2 linked regions of the Blastochloris tepida genome follow. The protein of the gene in region 1 interacts with the protein of each later gene in a pairwise test. Links are inferred from orthologs where the notes say so. Each region holds a gene or a part of one and is shown in the gene's direction. Other genes may lie near its edges. The genes, in order: eno and rpe.

What was found.
Region 2: the proteins of eno (region 1) and rpe interact in binary tests that used the Escherichia coli proteins (3 or more experiments, as listed by UniProt). The link is inferred for Blastochloris tepida from one-to-one orthologs.

Annotation. Positions count from the first base shown.
Region 1 is NZ_AP018907.1:2,029,128-2,036,763, forward strand. The notes cover bases 1,189-4,100. They hold eno (phosphopyruvate hydratase), read left to right. Parts: upstream 1,189-1,958; coding sequence 1,959-3,242; downstream 3,243-4,100. Other genes in these bases: queF (preQ(1) synthase), read right to left, coding at 1,380-1,829; BLTE_RS09360 (VOC family protein), read right to left, coding at 3,331-4,100. Also shown: BLTE_RS09340 (thiamine phosphate synthase), read left to right, coding at 1-31; BLTE_RS09345 (IS110 family RNA-guided transposase), read right to left, coding at 121-1,089; more of BLTE_RS09360, read right to left, coding at 4,101-4,194; tRNA guanosine(34) transglycosylase Tgt, read right to left, coding at 4,442-5,572; tRNA preQ1(34) S-adenosylmethionine ribosyltransferase-isomerase QueA, read right to left, coding at 5,593-6,672; BLTE_RS09375 (peptidylprolyl isomerase), read right to left, coding at 6,680-7,147; BLTE_RS09380 (hypothetical protein), read right to left, coding at 7,144-7,623; BLTE_RS09385 (peptidylprolyl isomerase), read right to left, coding at 7,631-7,636. UniProt on the Escherichia coli protein: Catalyzes the reversible conversion of 2-phosphoglycerate (2-PG) into phosphoenolpyruvate (PEP). It is essential for the degradation of carbohydrates via glycolysis.
Region 2 is NZ_AP018907.1:259,227-275,715, reverse strand. What follows is about bases 6,747-9,728. They hold rpe (ribulose-phosphate 3-epimerase), read left to right. Parts: upstream 6,747-7,888; coding sequence 7,889-8,569; downstream 8,570-9,728. Other genes in these bases: puhE (putative photosynthetic complex assembly protein PuhE), read right to left, coding at 8,926-9,728; fba (class II fructose-bisphosphate aldolase), read left to right, coding at 6,810-7,892; tkt (transketolase), read left to right, coding at 6,747-6,764. In the rest of the region: BLTE_RS01165 (form I ribulose bisphosphate carboxylase large subunit), read left to right, coding at 1-1,083; BLTE_RS01160 (ribulose bisphosphate carboxylase small subunit), read left to right, coding at 1,098-1,487; CbbX protein, read left to right, coding at 1,694-2,650; BLTE_RS01150 (class 1 fructose-bisphosphatase), read left to right, coding at 2,693-3,751; BLTE_RS01145 (phosphoribulokinase), read left to right, coding at 3,853-4,728; more of tkt, read left to right, coding at 4,746-6,746; more of puhE, read right to left, coding at 9,729-10,101; photosynthetic complex assembly protein PuhC, read right to left, coding at 10,316-10,813; photosynthetic complex putative assembly protein PuhB, read right to left, coding at 10,832-11,584; puhA (photosynthetic reaction center subunit H), read right to left, coding at 11,581-12,297; BLTE_RS01105 (BCD family MFS transporter), read right to left, coding at 12,389-13,810; bchM (magnesium protoporphyrin IX methyltransferase), read right to left, coding at 13,807-14,520; bchL (ferredoxin:protochlorophyllide reductase (ATP-dependent) iron-sulfur ATP-binding protein), read right to left, coding at 14,520-15,410; BLTE_RS01090 (magnesium chelatase subunit H), read right to left, coding at 15,444-16,489. UniProt on the Escherichia coli protein: Catalyzes the reversible epimerization of D-ribulose 5-phosphate to D-xylulose 5-phosphate.

The DNA of each region.
Region 1 (7,636 bases):
CGCCGGCATCTCCACCGAACGGCCTGCGTGATTTTCGCGCACCATCTCGTTCTGCGCGGGGAAGGATCGTGAAATCCAGCCTGTCGTCCCGGGCAAGGGCCGAAGGCCCGCGAGCAACTGTCATGCGGTTTTGGGGTCTCGCCAGGGTTTGTTGTCTCGAATCATGGCGTTGAGGATGGTCAGGAGCTTTCTGGCGATGGCGATGAGGGCGACCTTGGCGGGTTTTCCGCGGGCTTTGAGGTCGGCGTAGAGCTGTTTGGCCCACGGGTTCCAGTGGATGGCGGCGAAGGCGGCGAGATAGCAGGCGCGCTTGAGCGCGCGGCGTCCGGCCTCGATATGGGCCGGCCGCCGCGCTTTGCCGCTGTCGTTGCGATAGGGTGCGCAGCCGCCGATGGCACCGGCTTGGCGGGGGCTGAACTGGCCGAGTTCGGGAGCTTCTGCGAGCAGGACGCGGGCCGTCTTGTTGGCGATCCCCGGCACCGAGGTGATGATCTTGGCCTTGGCGTCCATCGCCGGATCGGCGGCGATCAACGCCTCGATGGCCTGTTCGGCCGCGGCGACGGTCTCGCGCAGGGCGGCGATTTCGGCATCGAGCCGGGCGGTGATGGCCGCCAGGGTGGGGTGGGCCTTGCGGTTCTCGAGGCGGCGGATGTCGGCCTCGGCGCGGGTGATTTCGCGCACCCAGGCGGTCAGGTCGCTCTGCGCTTGCGAGGGCTCCGGGAACGGCCGGCAGGGGTGATGCAGCATGAAGGCGCGGATGATGCGGGCGTCGAGCGGATCGCTCTTGGCGCGCTGGCCGCAGGCCTTGGCGAACTGGCGGCAGCGCCAGCTGTCGACCTGCAGCACGGTGAGGCCGGCCTCGCGCAGCACCGCGACCGCCAGGCGTTCATAGCCGCCGGTCGGCTCCAGGCCGGCGGTGGTGAGCCCGGCCTTCACCAGGCGCCTGGCCAAGCGCTGGAGAGCCGCGGGGGTGTTATCGACGCGCTCGACCTTGGTGTCGTCGAAGGCGATGTCGAGCCAGTCCTTGGAGACATCGATGCCCACAAGGTGGGTGGCAAACGGCGTCGGGTGTGGCAGCATGGCAAGCATCCCAGGCTTGGAAGCGGGGTCAAAAGCCCCGTGCAACTGTTCGGGTTGGCTTGGGACGGACGGCCGCTTCTGCTCGCGACGGCCTCGAAGGCTCACCCGGGATACGGCGTGCCGCCCGCACCGGCTCGGGGTGGCCACCCCGAGCCGGTGCACCCATCAAAGCACAGTTCGCCGTTCCAACCCGGGATCGTGCGGAGAAAGAGGAGCCTTGTTCTGATTGCGGCCCCGGGTCTTCGCGGAGTGCTTCGCATCCGCTCCGCCCGGGGCGACGAGACATCCGACGCGAAATGTCACCGCCCGCGATAGGGCGGCATGCCCTGGTCGGGGATGAACAGGCCCGCCGGGGGCGCCGCCGTCTGCCAGAAGATGTCGATCGGCATGCCGCCGCGCGGGAACCAGTAGCCGCCGATGCGCAGCCAGCGCGGTTCCAGGAGCCCCACCAGCCGCTTGCCCACCGCGATGGTGCAATCCTCGTGGAAGGCGCCGTGATTGCGGAAGCTCGCCAGATAGAGCTTCAGCGACTTCGACTCGACCAGCCAGTCGCCAGGCACATAGTCGATCACCAGCAGCGCGAAATCCGGCTGGCCGGTCACCGGGCACAGCGAGGTGAATTCCGGGCAGGTGAAGCGGGCGACGTAATTGGTATCGGAGTGAGGGTTCGGCACGCGCTCCAGCAGCGCCCGGTCGGGCGAGGCGGGCAAGGGAACGTGACGGCCGAGCTGGAGAGATTCATCTGTCATGATTTTCTCCTATCGAACCGTGGCTCCCGACGGAAGCGCGGGTTCCCCAGGCTGGTGCGATCCTGTATGAGCGGGCCAGCCCCTCCGTGTTTCCGATTACATCGTCCCATTCAGACAGGCAGGCGTTCCATGACCGCGATCGTCGACATTATCGCCCGTGAGATCCTCGACAGCCGGGGCAATCCGACCGTGGAGGTGGACGTGCGGCTGGAGGACGGCTCGTTCGGCCGCGCCGCCGTGCCGTCCGGCGCCTCGACCGGCGCCCATGAGGCGGTCGAACTGCGCGACGGCGACAAGAGCCGCTATCTCGGAAAGGGCGTCCGCAAGGCGGTGGATGCCGTCAACAACGAGATCTACGACGCCGTGGGCGGCCTGGATGCCGAGGATCAGGTCAAGATCGACGAGATCATGATCGCGCTCGACGGCACGCCCAACAAGTCGCGGCTCGGCGCCAACGCCATCCTCGGCGTGTCGCTGGCCACCGCCAAGGCGGCCGCCGCCGCCTGCGGCCTGCCGCTCTACCGCTATGTCGGCGGCACCTCGGCGCGGCTGCTGCCGGTGCCGATGATGAACATCATCAATGGCGGCGTGCATGCCGACAACCCGATCGACTTCCAGGAATTCATGATCCTGCCGGTCGGCGCGGAGAGCGTGGCCGAGGCGGTGCGCGTGGGCGCCGAGGTGTTCCACACGCTTAAAAAGGCGCTCAAGGACGCCGGCCACAACACCAATGTCGGCGACGAGGGTGGCTTCGCCCCCAACCTGCCGTCGGCGGAGGCGGCGCTCGACTTCATCATGACGTCGATCGAGAAGGCCGGCTTCAAGGCTGGCGAAGAAGTGGCGATCGGCCTCGACTGCGCCGCCACCGAGTTCTTCAAGGATGGCAGCTATGTCTATGAGGGCGAAGGCACCAAGCGCTCGCGCCAGCAGCAGGCGGAGTATCTCGCCAAGCTCGTCGGCGCCTACCCGATCGTGACGATCGAGGACGGCATGTCGGAGGATGATTTCGAGGGCTGGAAGATCGTCACCGACCTGATCGGTTCCAAGTGCCAGCTCGTCGGCGACGATTTGTTCGTCACCAATGTCGAGCGGCTCGCCGCGGGCATCAAGGGTGGCCTCGCCAACTCGATCCTGATCAAGGTCAACCAGATCGGTTCGCTGACCGAGACGCTGGCCGCCGTCGAGATGGCTCACAAGGCGGGCTACACCGCGGTGATGAGCCACCGCTCGGGCGAGACCGAGGATTCGACCATCGCCGACCTCGCGGTTGCCACCAATTGCGGGCAGATCAAGACCGGCTCGCTCGCCCGCTCGGACCGGCTCGCCAAGTACAACCAGCTCATCCGCATCGAAGAGGAGTTGGACTCTCAGGCCCGCTATGCCGGCCGTGCGGCGCTGAAGGCGCTTGCCTGATCCAACGACACGACCTCCGGCCCCTCGGGGCCGGAGGCTGCATTTCGGGTGGTTCCCGAAATCCTTGCCCGGCAGTCGGCTTGTCGGTTCACGCCTGCTCGAACACCAGCGCCGCGCCGTGGGCGTGTGCCGGCGTGACCACCAACGCGCCGCGTCCCGTCTCGATGCCGAGACGGCCGACCACCGTGCGGGCAAGGCCGAGGTCGGTGGCCGCAATCCGCACCGCCGCCAGCCGCAGGCCGGACGCCGTGACCGGCGCCGGACAGCCATAGACACGGGCGAATACCGCCGGTTCCATCACCGAAATCTCGCCGCGCCCGGTTCGGATGACGAGGCCGAGGCTCGTGGCGTGCATCTCGCGCCGCGCGGCAAAGCTGCCGAGAAATCCGTGATGGTCGCTGGGGTTGTCAGCAACCAGCACCACGCCGCGCACCCCTGCCGCGCCGTTGGGGTGGCGCTGGAACGCCGGGTTCCAGAAGTTCTCCGGGAAATGCTGCTCGCAGACGAAGAAGCAGGCATCGGGCGAGCCGGGATCGACCGCGAACGCCAGCGTGAAGGCCACCGTCACCACCGTGCCGTCCGGCCGCTGGCCCTGGCGGCTGAAATGGAACGGCTCGTAGTCGCCGAGGGCCGAGGCGCGGAACGCCATGGCCGCCACCCGCGCATTGTCGCTCTCCAGCACCAGGCACGACAGCCCCTCGCCATTGCGGAGAAGAAAGTCGCGGTTGAAGGCGCCGAACGACACGTGCCGCGGCTGGGCGGGCACAATCTTCGCCGGCTCGCCGACCGTGAGCAGTTCGATAAAGAACCCCGGCAACTGGACCAGCCGGTTCCAGGTGCCCCAGGGATGGCGGTTGACCGCGCCGACCTGGAAGCCGAGCCGCTGATAGGCGGCACCGGCGGCGTCGAGATCGCGGACGCAATGGACGACGTGATCGAGGCCGAGAATCATGAGGGAATTGCCAGGAAGACGGAGGGGGCCCAGGACGGCAGGAACATCCGCAGCATGCGCCATCCGCGGGCGGTGGGAAACCTCCCGCCGATCACAGATCACGGCAGGCCGCGCAGGCGGCGGCTCATACGTATTCCGGCTGATCAAGCCGGAATACGTATTCCGATCGCCGAAAATCCCGTTACTGAATAAGGGGTTTTCGGCGAGACCGTTTCCAGTATCCCGAAGGGATCAACCGGAAATCGTATCACAATGCCGGCAGATCGCCCCGCGCCCAGCCGGCCTTGACCTCCTCGCGGAAGGCGGCGAGCCGCCCTTCTGCGATGGCTGAGCGGATGCCGGCCATCAACTCCTGGTAATAGGCGATGTTGACGGCGGTCAGGATCATGCCGGCCAGCATCTCCTCGGCCCGCACGAGGTGGTGGAGATAGGCCCGGCTCCAGCGGCGCAGCGGCTCGGAGGGGCTGTCGGGGTCGAGCGGGCGGGTGTCCTCGGCGTGGCGGGCGTTGCGCAGATTGATCTTGCCGAAGCGGGTGAAGGCGGTGGCGTGGCGGCCGGCGCGGGTCGGCATAACGCAGTCGAACATGTCGATGCCGCGCGACGCCGCCTCCAGGATGTCGTCCGGCGTGCCGACGCCCATCAGATAGCGCGGCTTGGCGGCCGGCAGATGCGGCTCCACCGTCTCGATCATCGCCAGCATCACCTCCTGCGGCTCGCCAACCGCAAGGCCGCCGACCGCGAGGCCGTGGAAATCCATGCCGGCCAGCGCCTTGGCGCTCTCGACCCGCAAATCCGGCTGGTCGCCGCCCTGGACGATGCCGAAGATCGCCCGGCCCTCGGGCTGGCCCTCGAAGGCCCGGCGCGAGCGCTCGGCCCAGCGCAGCGACAGCTCCATGGCGCGGGCGATGTCCTCGCGGGCGGCCGGCAGCTTCAGGCATTCGTCGAGCTGCATCTGGATGTCGGCGCCGAGCAGGCCCTGGATCTCGATCGAGCGCTCCGGCGTCAGCCGGTATTCGGAGCCATCGAGGTGCGAGCGAAACGTGACGCCGTCCTCGTCGAGCTTGCGCAAGGAGGCGAGCGACATCACCTGGAAGCCGCCCGAATCGGTAAGGATCGGGTGCGGCCAGTCCATGAAGGTGTGGAGCCCGCCGAGCCGAGCCACCCGCTCCGCCCCTGGGCGCAGCATCAGGTGATAGGTGTTGCCAAGGATGATGTCGGCGCCGAGCGCCCTCACCTGCTCGGGATACATCGCCTTGACGGTGGCCTGGGTGCCGACCGGCATGAAGGCGGGCGTGCGGATGACGCCGCGCGGGGTGGCGATCTCGCCAAGGCGCGCGGTGCCGTCCGTGGCGCGGACGCGGAAGGAAAAGGCGGTCATGTCTCAGGCTCGGATTTGGATCAGGCTCGATCCGGAAACAGCAGGCTGGCGTCGCCGTAGGAATAGAAGCGATAGCCGGATTGGATAGCGTGCGCGTAGGCGGCGCGCATGGTCTCAAGGCCGGAAAAGGCCGAGACCAGCATGAACAGCGTCGACTTCGGCAGATGGAAGTTGCTCATCAGCACGTCGACGGCGCGGAAGCGGTAGCCCGGCGTGATGAAGATATCGGTCTCGCCGGCGAAGGGCTTGAGCGCACCATCCCTTGCTGCGGTCTCCAGCAGGCGCGCCGAGGTGGTGCCGACGGCGACGACGCGGCCGCCCCCTGCCCGCGCCGCGTCAAGCGCTTCGACGGTCGCGGCCGAGACCTCGCCCCACTCAGCGTGCATGCGGTGGGCGCGCACATCCTCGGTCTTGACCGGCAGGAAGGTGCCGGCGCCGACATGCAGCGTGACGAAATGCTGCGAGATGCCCTTCGCCGCAAGCCGCCCTAGCAGATCGGGCGTGAAGTGCAGGCCGGCGGTGGGCGCGGCGACCGAGCCGTCGAAACGGGCGAACACCGTCTGATAGTCGGCGCGGTCGCGGGCATCGTCCGCGCGCCGTGCGGCGATGTAGGGCGGCAGCGGCACGTGGCCGTGGCGGGCAATCGCCTCGTCGAGCGCCACGCCGGAAAGGGCGAAGCGCAGCTCGACCTCGCCGCCTTCGCCCTTCGCCGCCACCTCGGCGTCGAAGGCGGCAAGCTCGCAGGCGATGCTCTCGGATGCGGGGCCGAACCGCACCCGCTCGCCCACCTTCAGCCGCTTGGCCGGGCGGGCGAAGGCGAGCCAGCGATCCTCCGCGATGCGCTTGTGCAAATTGAAATGGACGGTGGCGGCGGCCTCGCCGCGCACCCGCAACCCGACCAACTCGGCGGGAATCACGCGCGTGTCGTTGAACACCAGCGCATCGCCGGGCTTAAGCAGGTCCGGCAGGTCGCGCACGACGCGGTCCTCAAGGCCCGCGCCCGGCCGCACGACGAGGAGCCGCGCCGAGTCGCGCGGCTCGGCCGGGCGCAGCGCGATGCGCCCCTCCGGCAGGTCATAATCGAAGTCGGAGAGGCGCACGGCAGGATCAGGCCGCGTCGGCCGCCACCTTCATCGAGACGATCTTGTCGGGATCGCGCACCGGCTCGCCGCGCTTGATCTGGTCGACCACGTCCATGCCCTCGGTGACCTGACCCCAGACCGAATACTGGCGGTCGAGCCAGGGCGCCTCGGCGAAGCAGATGAAGAACTGCGAATTGGCCGAATCCGGATTGGCGGAGCGCGCCATCGAGCAGGTGCCGCGCACGTGCTTCTCGGCCGAGAACTCGGCCTTGAGGTTGGGCAGGTCCGAGCCGCCGGTGCCGGTGCCGCGCGGGCAGCCGGTCTGGGCCATGAAGCCGTCGATCACCCGGTGGAACACGATGCCGTCATAGAAGCCTTGGCGCGCCAGGGTCTTCAGCCGCTCGACATGGTTGGGGGCGAGGTCGGGACGCAGCGCGATGGTGACGCGGCCCTTGGTGGTTTCGAGAATCAGCGTGTTTTCGGGATCACTCATCGGAGCGCTTGCCTCTGGTTGCGGCGGTCTTGGAGGACGACCCTGAAGGTCCGTCCGGCGACGGCGCCGCCGAGCCCGTCGGTGAACGGCAGGGATGAACACAGGTCGAGCGCCCGGGCGACCGCCTGATAGAAGATTCCACGCTCGGCCGAGGTCACCGCACGGGAGAACTCGATGGTTCGCGGCCGGCCGAACAGGGTGCCGTTGCGGCGGTAGCTCACCTGGAAGATCACGTCGGGCGGGTTGGCCACCTCGGCGTGGTCAGGCGGGCTCCAGCATCCAGCAAGCGCTTGGGCGACGCCATTGAGGTCGGAGATCGGCGCGGTCGGGCGCACTGGGTTCGGATTGTCGGCTGCAATGCGCACGCCGAGGATCAGGCCCTGCACCGTCTCGACAGGATGGCCCGGCGCCTCCGCCGCGGCGGCCAAGAAGGCCAAGGCCAAGCCGGTCGCAGCGGCGAAGGGCGCTGATCTCATGCGGGACTCATTT
Region 2 (16,489 bases), 1.8 Mb from region 1 along the record:
GTCTTCTCGTTCAAGCCGGTCAAGGCGGCGCGCCTCGAGGACATGCGCCTGCCGGTGGCGTACGTGAAGACCTTCAAGGGTCCGCCGACCGGCATCGTCGTCGAGCGCGAGCGTCTCGACAAGTTCGGCCGGCCGCTGCTCGGCGCCACCACCAAGCCGAAGCTCGGCCTGTCCGGCAAGAACTACGGCCGCGTGGTCTATGAGGCGCTGAAGGGCGGTCTCGACTTCGTCAAGGACGACGAGAACATCAATTCGCAGCCGTTCATGCACTGGCGCGACCGCTTCCTCTACTGCATGGAGGCGGTGAACAAGGCCCAGGCCGCCACCGGCGAGGTGAAGGGGCACTATCTCAACATCACCGCCGGCACCATGGAGGAGATGTACCGGCGCGCCGAGTTCGCCAAGGATCTCGGCTCGGTGATCGTGATGGTCGACCTCATCGTCGGCTGGACCGCCATCCAGTCGATCGCCGAATGGTGCCGCGCCAACGACATGATCCTGCACATGCACCGCGCCGGCCACGGCACCTATACGCGGCAGAAGAACCACGGCGTGTCGTTCCGCGTCATCGCCAAGTGGCTGCGTCTCGCCGGTGTCGATCATCTGCATGCCGGCACTGCGGTCGGCAAGCTGGAGGGCGACCCCAATATGGTGCAGGGCTATTATAAGGTCTGCCGCGACGCCAAGAGCGAGGTCGACCTTCAGCGCGGCCTGTTCTTCGAGCAGGACTGGGCGGACATCCGTCCGGTGATGCCGGTGGCTTCCGGCGGCATCCATGCCGGCCAGATGCACCAGCTCCTCAGCCTGTTCGGCGACGACGTGGTGATGCAGTTCGGCGGCGGCACCATCGGCCATCCGATGGGCATCCAGGCCGGCGCCACCGCCAACCGCGTCGCGCTCGAAACGATGGTGCTGGCCCGCAACGAGGGCCGCGACATCCTGGCCGAGGGCCCCGAGATTCTGGCCGACGCCGCCAAACGGTGCCAGCCGCTGCGTGCCGCCCTCGACACCTGGGGCGAGATCACCTTCGACTATACCTCGACCGACACGTCGGACTTCGTGCCGACCGTCAGCGCCGCCTGAACCGGGAGGAACCGATGCGCGTGACCCAGGGAGCCTTCTCGTTCCTGCCCGATCTGACGGACGAGCAGATCAAGAAGCAGATCGCCCATTGCCTCGACAAGGGCTGGGCGGTGTCGATCGAGTTCACCGACGACCCCCACCCCCGCAACACCTATTGGGAGATGTGGGGCAACCCGATGTTCGACCTCGTCGATCCGGTCGGGGTGATGCAGGAGCTGGCGGCGTGCCGCGCCGCCAACCCCGATCACTACATCCGCCTCAACGCCTTCGACTCCAGCCGCGGCTGGGAGGCGGTGCGGCTGTCCTTCATCGTCCAGCGGCCCAAGGTCGAGCCGACCTTCCGCCTTGAGCGGACCGAGATCGAGGGCCGCACCCAGCGCTACACGCTGGTGACGGTGCGCTGATCCGCCGGCCGCGGCCCCTCCCCCGCCCGCGGCCGGCGAGACCACCAACGGGACATTCCCGGGCACGAGCCCGGAAGGGTCCAGGAAAGCCTCTTGCGGTTCTCCAGGCTGATCGGCCGGAAACCCTACGACGGGCGCCCCCCGCGCCCGAATCCTGCGGATCCGGCCGAACGGGCCGGATTTCGCATCAAGAGCCGGAGAGTCCGATGAACGCGCCCGCCCCCACGCCGTCTGCAGAGGCTGCACCGTTGGCGGCTGCACCCTCGGACGCCGCAACACCGGAGGCCGCAACGCCGGAGACGGCGGCCGCGGTCGATCTCCAGGCGATGTACCGCGACACCGACATCGGCTCGCTCCTGGCCGATCTCGACCGCGAGCTGGTGGGGCTGAAGCCGGTCAAGGACCGCATCCGCGAGATCGCCGCCTTCCTCCTGGTGGCGCGCGCCCGCGAGAAGATGGGCCTCTCCTCCGCGCCGCCGACCCTGCACATGGCGTTCACCGGCAACCCCGGCACCGGCAAGACCACGGTTGCGCTGCGCATGGCGGGCATCCTGCATCGCCTGGGCTATGTGCGCAAAGGCCACCTCGTCACCGTGACGCGCGACGATCTGGTCGGCCAGTATATCGGCCACACCGCGCCCAAGACCAAGGAAGTGCTCAAGCGCGCCATGGGCGGCGTGCTGTTCATCGACGAGGCCTATTATCTCTACCGGCCGGAGAACGAGAAGGACTACGGCCAGGAGGCGATCGAGATCCTGCTGCAGGTGATGGAGAACCAGCGCGACGACCTCGTTGTCATCCTCGCCGGCTATGCCGACCGCATGGACACCTTCTTCTCGGCCAATCCGGGCTTCCGCTCGCGCATCGCCCACCACATCGAGTTTCCCGACTATACCGACGCGGAATTGCTGCGCATCGCCGAGACCATGGCTGGGGCCGAGGGCTACCACTTCGACGACGCCGCCAAGGCGGCTTTGGTCGACTACATCGCCAAGCGGCGCACCCAGCCCAACTTCGCCAATGCGCGCTCGATCCGCAACGCCTTCGACCGGGCGCGTCTGCGCCAGGCGGTACGCCTGTTCGACTCGCCCGGTCCCATCGGGCGCGACGATCTGATGACCATATCGGCAGCCGAGATTCTGGCGAGCCGCGTGATGAAATGACAAAAACAAAGCCTACAGGCTGGGGAGACCGGGGGACCGCCAATGACACACGCGCCACAAGCCAGACCGCTGCTTGAGGATTATCTGGACGTCTGGGCCGGCACCGATGCCTCGCGCAGGGCGGTGGCCGACACCGTCGTGGCGCTGGCCCGCGCGACGACCGAGATCGCCGCGCTGATCGCCTTCGGCCCGCTGGCCGGCGATCTCGGGGCGGCACGCGTCGACAAGGGCGGCGGCGACGCGCAGAAGGAGCTCGACGTCATCGCCGACCAGCTCATCCTGCGCCACCTCAATGATGCGCCGGTGGCGGCGATGGCCTCCGAGGAGGCCGACGAGCCGGTGGCGGTGAAGGCCGGCGGGCCGGTGATCGTCGCGGTCGATCCGCTCGACGGTTCCTCCAACATCGACACCAACACCGCGATCGGCACCATCTTCTCGGTCCTGCCCGCCCCGGCCGACATCGATCCGGCTTCGGCCGACGCCTTCCTGCAGCGCGGCCGCGACCAGCTCGCCGCCGGCTATGTCATCTACGGCCCCAACACCTCGCTGGTGCTGACGGTCGGCGCCGGCACCCAGCTGTTCGTGCTCCATCCCGAAACCCGGCGCTTCGCCCTGGTCACCGAGCGCGTGGCGGTGCCGCCCGATGCCCGCGAGTTCGCCATCAACATGTCGAACTACCGGCATTGGGACGAGCCCATCCGGCTCTATATCGACGACCTGCTGAAGGGCCAGGAGGGGCCGCGCGACGTCGACTACAACATGCGCTGGGTGGCCTCGATGGTGGCCGAGGCCCATCGCATCCTGATCCGCGGCGGCGTCTATCTCTATCCGTCGGATGCGCGCCGGGGCTACACAGCCGGCCGCCTGCGCCTGATCTATGAGGGCAACCCGATCGCGTTCCTGATGGAGCAGGCGGGCGGCGGCGCCTCCAACGGCGCCGAGCCGATTCTCGACCTCGTGCCGACCACGCTGCACCAGCGCGTGCCCCTGGTGTTCGGCTCCAGCGAGAAGGTCCGCCGGGTCGCCCGCTACGTGGCCGCCCCCGAATCGATCGCCGAGCGATCGCCGCTGTTCGCCAAGCGCGGCCTGTTCCGGCCCTGACCGGCCCTGATCGGCCCTGGCCCTGATCGGCCCCTGGCCCCGACCGGCGACGCGCCGGCCGCCACCGCATTCCGAACACCCGTTACGAGGGCGATGAAGCCATGTCCCGCAAGCACCCGATCATTGCCGTGACCGGTTCGTCCGGCGCCGGCACCACCTCCGTCAAGCGCACCTTCGAGCAGATCTTCCGCCGCGAGGGCGTCAGCGCCGCCTTCGTCGAGGGCGACTCCTTCCACCGCTACGACCGCTACGAGATGCGCGAGCGCATGGCCGAGGAGGGCAAGAAGGGCAACAAGAACTTCAGCCACTTCTCGCCCGAGACCAATCTGCTCAAGGAGCTGGAGGAGCTGTTCGCCGAATACGGCCGCTCTGGCAGCGGCCGCGTCCGCCGCTACGTCCACGACGCCGAGGAGCAGCAGCTCTACGGCGCCGAGCCCGGCCGCTTCACCCCGTGGGAGGACATCCAGGGCAACACCGACCTGCTGTTCTATGAGGGCCTGCACGGCGCCGTGGTGACCGAGGACATCAATGTCGCCCAGCACGTCGACCTCAAGATCGGCGTGGTGCCGGTGATCAATCTGGAATGGATCCAGAAGCTGCACCGCGACAAGGCCACCCGCGGCTACACGACCGAAAACGTCACCGAGACCATCCTGCGCCGCATGCCGGACTACGTGCACTATATCTGCCCGCAGTTCACCGAGACCGACATCAACTTCCAGCGCGCGCCGACGGTCGACACCTCCAACCCCTTCGTCGCCCGATGGATCCCCACCGCCGACGAATCGATCGTGGTGATCCGCTTCAAGAACCCGCGCGGCATCGACTTCCCCTATCTCCTGTCGATGATCGACGGGAGCTGGATGAGCCGGGCGAACTCGATCGTCATTCCGGGCGGCAGGCTCGATATCGCCATGCAGCTCATCCTGACGCCGATGATCCTGAAACTGATCGAACTGAAGCGCCGGTCGCTGTGAGGCAGGAGGCCAGACCCATGAACCAGATCCAGAAGATCACCGCCGCCGACAGCCTCTCCTGGCCGGTCACCGCGGCCCTGCGTGCGCTCGCCATCGACGCCGTCGAGGCCGCCAAGTCCGGCCACCCCGGCGCGCCGATGGGCATGGCCGAGATGGCCGCCGTGCTGTGGCGCCAGCATCTGCGCCACGACCCGGCCGACCCGAAATGGCCGGACCGCGACCGCTTCGTGCTGTCGAACGGTCACGCCTCGATGCTGATCTACGGCCTGCTCCACCTCACCGGCTACGACCTGCCGATGAGCGAGATCAAGCGCTTCCGCCAGCTCCACTCCAAGACCGCCGGCCATCCCGAGGTGGGGGTGACGGTGGGCGTCGAGACCACCACCGGCCCGCTCGGCCAGGGCTTCGCCAATGCCGTGGGCATGGCGATCGCCGAGAAGACGCTGGCCGCCCAGTTCAACCGCCCCGGCCACACCATCGTCGACCACCGCACCTTCGTCTTCCTCGGCGACGGCTGCCTGATGGAGGGCATCAGCCACGAGGCCGCCTCGCTCGCCGGGCGCCTCAAGCTCGGCAAGCTGGTCGCCCTCTATGACGACAACGGCATCTCGATCGACGGCAAGGTCGAGGAATGGTTCGCCGACGACACCCCGGCCCGCTTCGAATCCTATGGCTGGAACGTCATCCGCAATGTCGACGGCCACCATCCCGGCGCCATCGACGCGGCGATCACCGCGGCGCTCGCCAGCGGCAAGCCCAGCCTGATCTGCTGCAAGACGGTGATCGGCCGCGGCGCGCCGACCAAGCAGGGCACCGAGAACTCGCACGGCGCCCCGCTCGGCCCAGAGGAGGCGGCCCAGGCCAAGGCCGTGTTCGGCTGGAGCCACCCGCCGTTCGAGGTGCCGGCCGATGTCTATGCGATGTGGGACCAGCGCCCCCGCGGCGCGGGCCTCCACGCCGACTGGACCGCCCGCTTCGAGGCCTACCGCCAGGCCTTCCCGGATCTGGCCGCCGAGTTCGAGCGGCGGGTGGCCGGCGACCTGCCGAAGGGCTTCACCGAGGCCGCCGCGCGCGCCGTCACCGAGGCCAAGGCCGCCGGCAATGTCGCCAGCCGCAAGGCCGGTCAGGTGGTGCTCTCCGCCTTCGCTCCCGACTTCCCCGAGCTGCTCGGCGGCTCGGCCGACCTCACCCACTCCAATTTGACCAATTTCAAGGGCACGCTGCCCATCACCCGCGACGAGGCCGGCAACACCATCCTGTTCGGGGTGCGCGAGTTCGGCATGAGCGCGATCGCCAACGGCATCGCGCTCCATGGCGGCTTCATCCCGTTCGTCGCCACCTTCCTGGTGTTCTCGGACTATGCCCGGAACGCCATCCGCATGAGCGCGCTGATGGGCCAGCGCGTGGTCTATGTCTTCACCCATGATTCGATCGCGCTCGGCGAGGACGGCCCCACCCACCAGCCGGTCGAGCATGTCGAAAGCCTGCGGCTGATCCCCAATCTCGACGTCTGGCGCCCGGCCGACGCCGTCGAGACCGCCTATGCGTGGCGCGCGGCGCTGGCCCGCCGCGACGGGCCGACCGCCATCATCCTGTCGCGCCAGACTCTGCCCGCCCAGCCGCGCGACGCGGCAACCGAAACCGCCATCGCCAATGGCGGCTATGTGCTGTCGGAGCCGGCGACTGCGCCCGCGGCGGTGCTGGTGGCCACCGGCTCGGAGGTGGCGCTGGCGGTGGCGGCCCGCGATCTGCTGGCGGCCGGGAACATTCCGGTGCGTGTGGTGTCGATTCCCTGCCGCGAGGCGTTCGAGCGCCTCGCCCCGGCCGATCAGGCCAAGGTGATCGATCGGTCGCTGCCGCATGTGGCGGTGGAGGCGGGCGCCACCCGCGGCTGGCAGGCTGTGGTCGGCTTTGCCGGCGCGGTGGTGGGGATCGACCGCTTCGGCGAATCCGGCCCCGAGAAGGACCTGCTGGCCCATTTCGGCTTCACGCCGCAGCGCGTCGCCGATACCGTGAAAACCGTATTGTCCCGCTGACCTCCGCCTGGAGGCGGTCCAACACTCTTCAGGAGATCCGCGCCTATGGCTCTCGTTTCGCTGCGCCAGCTGCTCGACCACGCCGCCGAGCACGACTATGGCCTGCCGGCCTTCAACGTCAACAATCTGGAGCAGGTCCGCGCCATCATGGAGGGCGCCCGCGCCGTGCAGGCGCCGGTGATTCTCCAGGCCTCCGCCGGCGCCCGCAAATATGCCGGCGAGCACTTCCTGCGCCACCTCATCACCGCCGCCGTCGAGTCCTATCCCGAGATCCCGATCGTCATGCACCAGGACCACGGCGCCTCGCCGGCGGTGTGCGTCTCGGCCATCCGCAACGGCTTCACCTCGGTGATGATGGACGGCTCGCTGCGCGAGGACGGCAAGACCCCGGCCGACCACGCCTACAATGCCGAGGTCACCCGCAAGGTGGTCGAGATCTCCCACTCGATCGGCGTGTCGGTGGAGGGCGAGCTCGGCGTGCTCGGCTCGCTCGAGACCATGAAGGGCGACAAGGAGGACGGCCACGGCGCCGAGGGCACCATGACCCGTGAGCAGCTCCTCACCGACCCCGAGGAGGCCGCCCGCTTCGTCGCCGAGACCCAGGTCGACGCGCTGGCCATCGCCATCGGCACCTCGCACGGCGCCTACAAGTTCAGCCGCAAGCCGACCGGCGACATCCTCGCCATCGACCGCATCAAGGAGATCCACGCCCGCATCCCCAACACCCATCTGGTGATGCACGGCTCCTCCTCGGTGCCGCAGGAATTGCTGGCCGAGATCCGCGAGTTCGGCGGCGACATGAAGGAGACCTACGGCGTCCCAGTCGAGGAGATCGTCCAGGGCATCAGGCACGGCGTGCGCAAGGTCAATATCGACACCGACATCCGCCTGGCCATGACCGCCGCCATCCGCCGCGTGCTGGCCACCAAGAAGGGCGAGTTCGACCCGCGCAAATATCTCGAAGTGGCGCAGGACGCGGCCAAGAAGGTGGTCATCGCCCGGCTCGAAGCCTTCGGCTGCGCCGGACAGGCGCCCAAGATCAAGCCGATCGAGCTCGACGTGATGGCGCAGCGCTACAAGAAGGGCGAACTGACCCAGGTGGTGACGAGCGGAAAGGCCGCTGCATGAGCATCGTGATCGCGCCGTCGATCCTGTCGGCCGATTTCGCCCGTCTCGGCGAGGAGGTGAACGCCGTCCTCGCCGGCGGTGCCGACTGGATCCATTTCGACGTGATGGACGGCCACTACGTGCCGAACCTGACCATCGGCCCGCCGGTGCTGGCCTCGCTGCGCAAGGTGACGACGGCGCCGATCGACGTGCACCTGATGGTCGAGCCGGTCGACGCGCTGGTCGAGATGTTCGCCGCCGCCGGCGCCAATCTCATCAGCTTCCACCCGGAGGCGAGCCGCCACGTCGACCGCACCATCGAGCTGATCCGCTCCAAGGGCTGCCAGGCGGGCCTCGTTCTCAACCCGGCCACACCGCTCTCGGTGCTCGACTGGGTTCTGCCCAAGCTCGATCTGGTGCTGCTGATGACCGTCAATCCCGGCTTCGGCGGGCAGGCCTTCATCGAGGCCATGATCCCCAAGGTCGCCGCCACCCGCCGGCTGATCGACGAGTCCGGCCGCGACATCCGCCTGCAGATCGATGGCGGCGTCTCGGCGAAGAATATCGGCCGCATCGCCCGCGCGGGCGCCGACACCTTCGTCGCCGGCAGCGCGATCTTCGGCTCAAGCGATTACGCCGCCACCATCAAGGCGATGCGCGACGAGGTCGCCGCCGCCTTCCAGGTCGCCGCCGAATAGGTCGTTGCCGAACAGCGCGCGGGCGATCAGGGCCGCAGCCCAATAGGGCCGCGGCCGAAAGCGAGGCCGATTCGGCTCTCCAGCCTGATCCGGCCGAAGACGGACTGCACATACGAAAGAGCCCCGGCGACACCCTCGCCGGGGCTTTTTCCATGTGCTTTCCGCCAAGAGCTTTCCGCGTCGCCGCTCGGCCGCCGGACCACGCCGGACCGGCCGACGCCGGCCTCGGGCTCATACCAACGGCCCGAAAGCGGACCGTTGGCTCCGGTCGCAGATTTTCGCGAAATCATTGATTTCGGATGAGAAAATCCGCGAGAGTCAACGGCCCCACGCGTCAGCGTCTGGGGCCGTTGGGATCAATGCCCGCCGCCGGCCTCGCGCCGCAGCAGCTCGGCCGGGCGGGCCGCGCAGTCGGCGAACGCCGCCTGCAGCCGCGTGCCGTCCAGCGCATGGCCGACCGCCACGACCCGCGGCTGGTGCCGCGGCTGGCCGCCGGGCGGCAGTTCGACCGGCGACATGCCTTCGAGATCGAACCGGATCCAGCGCGCGCCGGCCCGGACGATGCCGTCGACGCTCTCGACCTTGCCGTAGCTGCCATTGCCGATGGCATCGAGCAGCACCTTCAGCCGCGCCGGGTCGCATTCGACATCCAGCGGGATGCTCCACGCCCGCAGATGCGGCACCGAGCCGTCGTCGGGGCGGTCGTGGTCGGCCTCCTTGACGATCGGACAGCCTTCGCACAACGCCGGCCACGGATCGGGCTCGGGGCGCAGATTGTCATGCGTGCGCAATCCCCACCGCCACAGCGCCGCCACCGGCAGCGGCACCACCAGGAACCAGTGCTCGATGACGGCCAGCGCCGACAGCGTCGACAGCAGCGCATATGCCGTGGCCGGGAACGGTGCCGAGGTCGCCGCCATGTGCAGCAGATAGGTGGTGAACAGGGTCGCCGCCGTGACCGTGAACGGAAACAGCATGTTCATCGGCCGGCGCACGAAATAGGTCTTCAGGTATTCGAGGTGACTCGGCAGGAATTCTTCGCTGAGATTGGGCACGCCAAGGAAGATGTTGAACTTGGTCGACAGCCGCATCAGCCACAGCACGAAGAACGTCACCGTGCCGACCTGGTTCGGTGCGCCCCAGGTGACCGCGACCACCACCGCCGCCGAGATCAGGATCGCCAGCTCATGGTGCAGGATGGTCTTGGTGGCGAGCGCGAACCGCGCCCAGCCGGTCACGCCCGGCGGGCACGGCACCCGCACCGGCCCGGTGGCGTAGCCCATCAGGAACGCCATCTCGTTCCACGCCCACACCATCAGCCCGCAACTGAAGCCAGCATAGGCGCCGAACGGCGTCTGCTCGTGCGAGGTCGCCCACACGCCATGCAGCGCGCCGACCAGCAGCACGGTGGCGCCCGCCATGCTCCATTTGAAGGTCCAGCGCGGCAACCCGTCGAGAAACAGAATGACGCCCGTGCTGAACCACCACAGAAAGAGGGCGTAAAGCACGGCAATGCCGTATTCGGCCACCATTGCCTCCCCTATTGGGAGGGGACTGGACGAACCCGTGCTGGCGGCGGGTACGGCCCATCCGGCGGGACGACGCCCGCCTCAGGTGCCGCATCGCCGGTCGCGGTCGCCCCGCCCGCTCCGCGTTGCGGGGCGGTCCGGCGATTGCGGCTCGTCTCGTTCATGAGGATCAGCGGGCCCCGGCACGGGCGCCCGCCGCCCATTCGAATTGGGCCGGTCATTGCGGCTGCTCGGCGGGCTTGGCCTGCTGCGACTTGAGCAGGCGTCCCATCGACGCAATGTTGGTCGGCCCGAACGCGTTGATCACCAGCTCCCGGTTGGTCGCCAGATCCGTCAAAGTGAGCCGGCCGTTCGCGAACAGCGACAGCCGGTACGGCGCACCGGAGGTCTCGTCGGCATTCATCCGCCGGTCGTGGCTGAGCGCCCGCACCATGCCACGGATGAAGCCGTCCGAATTGCCCCGCAGCACCACGATCACCTCGTTCGACTCGGCATCGATGATCGAGAGGCTGGAGTCCTGCCCGGTCACGAACCGCAGATCACGGCTCTCGACCAGCGGCAGCTGCGCCGACGGGACGGCCTCCTCCTTGCCGGACAGCGTATCGCGAATGCCGCCGAAATGCGGGCCGAACACCAGGACGATGCCGCCAAGCACCACCAGCCCAAGCCAGATCTTGGAGCCGAGCGAAAGTTTGTAGGGCTTCGAGCCAGACAAGATACCTACTCCTGCGGCTCAGCTCGTGGCCGCCGCGGCCGGCGCAGCCTGTCCAGCCGCAACCTGTCCGGCCGGCGCCTGTCCGGACTCGGTGGCGCTGGCCACCTCCGAACCCGCATCCGCCGCCTCGGCCGCGGCTTCCGCCGCTTCGGCCTGGGCTTCCTCCGCCGCGCGACGCGCCGTATCGGCCGCGATTGCGTTGGCGAGAATCTCGGACACCTTCCGCGCGTCCGGCACGCACCGCATCATCGGTTCCGGCCGCTCGAACCGCCACGGCCGGACGTGCGGCCACAGCACCATATAGCCGAGACGCTTTCCCTTGCCCTCGATCAGCGAGAGCGGGATGTCCCCGGTTCCGTCGGAATAGGTCTTGAGCGCGGCATGATTGATCGATGAGAACGGCAGATTGAACGTCATCTGCAGGACGACGCCGAACTGCAGCACCACGCGCTTGGTGGTGATGGTGTAGACGCTCGTGCTGCAAATCCACCGGGCGCCGAGCACGATGATGCCGACCACGCCCGCGCCGGCGGTGATCAGCCACGTGATGCCGGCGGTCATCTCCGGAAGCGTCTCCTGCGCGCTGATCCCGTTGGCGAACCGCCAAATCGCCAGCAGCAGGAAGTAGATCGCGACCTTACGCACATGGAGTGCAGTGATGGCGAAACGCCACCACTGCGGTTCTCCCTGCCACAGCATGTCTTCGCCTGCCGGGAGTGGTCCCGGCAGGCCTTTGACATAGGGCTCGAACTCGTCGTCGTGATGGCTCACAGCAACGGTTCCGCACGTTCCGGCGTCGCATAGAGCAGGCCGCCGGCATAGTAGGCCGACACCTTGTCCTCTTCGCGGAGCGTGATCTGGTCACGGCTCTGCAGACGCGGCACGTTGGCGAACTGGCTGGCGAGGATCGCCTGCACCTTGACGCCGTCCTTGGTGATGCTGGCGAAGCCGAGCGGCATCAGGGCGGTGCGGGCGCTGCCGGCCACCGAGATTTCGAGGTAGCGGAAGTAGTACTCCGAGCGGTCGACCCACAGGTCGGTGACGGTGCCGGCTTCGATGCCGTCGGCGCCGAACACGGGCAGGCCGCGCGGGTCGAGGTCACCCTCGGCGATGTAGAACTCAGGCGCAGCGCGCAGCGGGACGATCTTGGCCTTGCCTTCGAAGGTCGAGTCGACCACTTCCGAACGCTCCGCCCACGAGGCGGGGCCGACGCCGTCGACCATCGGGTTGCCGGTGGGCGCCAGCGGAGCGCCTTCGAAGCCGTCGGTCTGCGCCAGCTTCAGCTCGCGGGTCTCGTAGCGGCGGTTCGGGTTCGGAGCCTGGACGGTGCCGCCATGATAGAGGGTGAAGGTCTTGGGATAGGGCAGCTCGCCCGACTGGACATCCGGCGACGGCAGCTTGACGAGTCCGAGCGGCTCCACCAGCGGATAGCCTTCGCGCCGGTCTTCGCGGCGCAGGTAGAACAGAACGACCGTCCAGATCACGAGCCAGTGCCCGTACCACGCAAGTTGCGCGATATCTAGATGGTTTGCGAGAGCGCCGTAATACATAAGAACCTCCGTGGGCAGGTAACGTCTAGCCGGGGAATTCGGCAAGACCAAATGATGAATCCCGACGAGAACGGTGCTGGCCGTGGGGTCTTACCAGCGGGCCGATCGCGACGAGCGCGGCGAACAGCATGAGCACTTCGAGGAGATAGACGAACTCATATCCGGCGAGCGGGCTGTTCATCGCCGGGCCGAGCAGCCCGAGGGAAGCGAACTCGGAGATTACGTCACGCAGCGTGCCGCCGAGTGCGATCGCCCCACCGGCGGCGGTGGCCTGGACCGCGCCCCAGGCCCCGAGCGCGAGCCCATTGTGCTCGGCGTCGAGACCCATGGCATAGGTCAGGGTACCCACTGCGAACAGGCCACTGGCGAAACCGATCAGCGCGACGCCGATACGGAACAGCAGTGGCAGCCCCAGCGGGCCGGCGAGAATGACGGCGCAGAACGCCGCCAGTCCTATCAGCCCGCCAATGGAGGCGAGCCGACACGGATCGGTACCGCGGCTGAGCAGGCGGGCGGAGAGCCCGAAGGCGACGAGCGACCCTGCCGCCATCAACGCCGTCAGCGCGGTGGTGGCCGAAACCGACAGGCCGAGAATCTCGCCGCCATACGGTTCCAGCACGATATCCTGCATATTGAACGCCGCCGTGCCCAGGCCGAGCGCGACCAGGAAGCGGGCAGCGTGATTCTGCTTGATGAACTTGCCCCACACCTGGCCGAACGGCGGCTCGACGATGTTGGCACGATCGCGGCTGCGAGCCTCCTGGCGCCACAGCGCGACGAAGTTCAGCACCAGCGTGACCAGCGCCAGACCCTGGATCACCTGGATCAGCCGGAAGATGCTGAACTCCTGCAGCAGAAGGCCGTAGCCGAACGCGCCGGCCACCATGCCGACCAGCAGCATGACGTACATCAGCGCCACCACGCGCGGCCGGGTCTCCTCCGACGCCACGTCGGTGGCCAGCGCCAGCCCCGCGGTCTGCACGGTCTGCATGCCGGCACCGACCGCCAGGAAGGCCAGCGCGCCGCCGACATGGCCGACCCAGATCGGTCCCACCGCGTCGCCGGACATGATCATCAGCGCCCACGGCATGAAGGCGAAGCCGCCGAACTGCAGCAGCGTGCCGAACCAGATGTAGGGCACGCGCTTCCAGCCCAGCGCCGAGCGGTGGTGGTCCGACTTGAAGCCGATGAAGGCGCGGAACGGCGCCACCAGCAGCGGAATCGCGATCATCGAGGCGACGAGCCAAGCGCCCATGCCGAGCTCGACGATCATCACCCGGTTGAGCGTGCCGACCAGCATCGCGGTCGCCATGCCGACGGTGACCTGGAACAGCGACAGGCGGAACAGACGGCCGAGCGGCAGGTCCTTCGACGCCGCGTCCGCGAACGGCATGAAGTCCGTCGCGAACTTGTTCCAAAACTGGACGGAGGGTGTCTCGTTACTCATGACCGGACAAACTCCAGAGCTTCGGAAATGTAGAAGCCACGGGCCACCCGATGCAAGCGGCCCGGCCGCCAGCCGGCCAGCGCCGGCTCGGCGGCGACCAGCGCCGTCAGGTGCTTCGCCGCCACCGGCACGATGGCCGGGGCGCGGTCGCTGCGCGGGAAGACGCGCCCCACCGCGTGCATCAGCGTCAGCAGCGGCGTTCGCGGAGCGATGGTGAAGAGAATCGAGCGCGCGGTGCGCGGCGCGATGCCGGCCAGCACCCGCACGATGTCGGACGGCTCGTAATGGATCAGCGAATCCATCGCCACCACGTGATCGAACGCCCCCAGGCCGGGATCGAGCATGTCGCCGACCCGGAAATCGATGCGTCCGGGGCCGGCCCCTGCCGCAAGATCCTCCGGCAGGCGCTCGGCCGCAAGCCCCACCAGCGTCGGCGACAGGTCGATCGCCACCACTTCGGCGCCGCGCCGCGCCGCCTCAACCGACAGCGCGCCGGTGCCGCAGCCGGCATCCAGGAGCCGCCGCCCGGCGAGGTCCGCCGGCAGCCACGACAACAGCGTGCGGCGCATCTCGTCGCGTCCGGCCCGGACCGTCGCGCGGATGCCGCTCACCGGCGCATCGGACGTCAGCTTGGACCACGCCTCGACCGCCGTGCGGTCGAAGTAGGTCTCAAGCTCCCCCCGGCGCTCCTGGTAGGACGCAGTCGTCATCAATCGAACCCCAAAAGGTCGAAAATTTCACGGTCCTTGAGCGGCTTCACCACCAGCGGATCGACCCCGGCATAGAGAGTCTCGGCGAGCTGAAGATACTCCTTCTGCACGGCGAGCACATCCGGCGTCGGCTCCATCTCGAACAATGTTGCCTTCTTTAGTCGGCTCAGGCGGATCACGTCGAGAGCCGGAATGTGGGCGCGGGTCTTGAGTCCCACAGCTTCGTTGAATTTGTCGATCTGGTCGGTCTGGGCGCTGCGGTTGGCGATCACGCCGCCCAGCCGCACCGGATAATTCTTCGATTTCGCCTGAATCGCCGCGACGATTCGGTTCATGGCGAAGATCGAATCGAAGTCGTTGGCGGCGACGATCAGCGCCCGCTCGGAGTGCTGGAGCGGGGCCGCGAAGCCGCCGCACACCACGTCGCCGAGCACGTCGAAGATCACCACATCGGTATCTTCGAGTAGGTGATGCTCCTTAAGGAGCTTCACCGTCTGGCCGACAACGTATCCGCCGCAGCCGGTGCCGGCCGGCGGGCCGCCCGCCTCCACGCACATCACGCCGTTATAGCCCTCGAACACATAGTCTTCGGGCCGCAGTTCCTCGGAGTGGTAGTCCACGCCCTCGAGGATATCGATCACCGTCGGCACCAGCCGCTTGGTGAGCGTGAAGGTCGAATCGTGCTTGGGGTCGCAGCCGATCTGCAGCACCCGCTTGCCGAGCTTGGAGAACGCCACCGACAGGTTGGAGGAGGTGGTCGACTTGCCGATGCCGCCCTTGCCGTAGATCGAGAAGATCTTCGCGGTGCCGAGGTTGAGCCGCTGGTCCATATGGACCTGCACGCTGCCCTCGCCGTCCGGCCGCTGGGAACCGCTGTCGAGTAGGGTAATGGGCTTCACCAGAGTCTCCCTGCGCTGCCGCGATCACGCCGCGACATCGACGCCGACGCCTTCGAGTCGATCTTCCAGCTCTTCCCCGGCCCGCCGCAACGCCTCCAACGTCTCGGGATCCGGGTTCCAGTAATTGCGTGCGTGCGCTTCCAGCAGGCGGTTGGCAACCTTGGCGGACGCCGTCGGGTTCAGCGCTGCCATGCGTTGGCGCATTTCGTCGTCCAGCATATAGGTCTGCGTGAGCTGTTGATAGACCCAGGGCGCCACCTGTCCCGTGGTCGCCGACCAGCCCATCGTGTTGGTGACGTGCTCCTCGATCTGACGCACGCCTTCATAGCCGTGCTTCAGCATACCCTCGTACCATTTGGGGTTCAACATGCGGGTCCGCGTCTCCAGCGCGACCTGCTCGCCGAGCGTGCGCACCACGCCGTCGCCGCGGGTCTGGTCGCCGATATAGACCGGCAGGTCGCTGCCGCCCTTGGAGCGCTTCACCGCGCGGCTGATGCCGCCCAGCGTGTCGAAATAGTGGTCGATGGTGGTGACGCCGAGCTCGACCGATTCCAGATTCTGGTAGGCGAGCTGGACGTTGGACAGCACGCTGGTCAGCAGCTCGGGCTGGCGCACCGCGCCGCCGGTGCGGCCATAGGCGTAGCACTTGCGGCGGGTATAGGTTTCGGCCAACTCGTCCTCGTCCTCCCAGCGGCTGTTGCCGATGAGCTGGTTGACGTTCGAGCCATAGGCGCCGTCGGCGTTGGAGAACACGCGCAGCGCCGCGGTGTCGATGTCGCAATTGTTGGCCTTCTGGTAGGCCAGCACGTGCTTGCGCACGAAGTTCAGCTCCTCCGGCTCCTCGGCGGTGGCGGCGAGATAGGAGGCCTCGGCCAGGAGCTTGATCTGCAGCGGCAGCAGATCGCGGAAGATGCCCGACAGCGTCATCACCACGTCGACGCGCGGCCGGCCGAGTTCGGCCAGCGGGATGAGCTGGGCGCCGCACAGCCGGCCGTAATTGTCATAGCGCGGCTTGGCGCCGATCAGCGCCAAGGCCTGGGCGATCGGCCCGCCCTCGGACTTCAGATTGT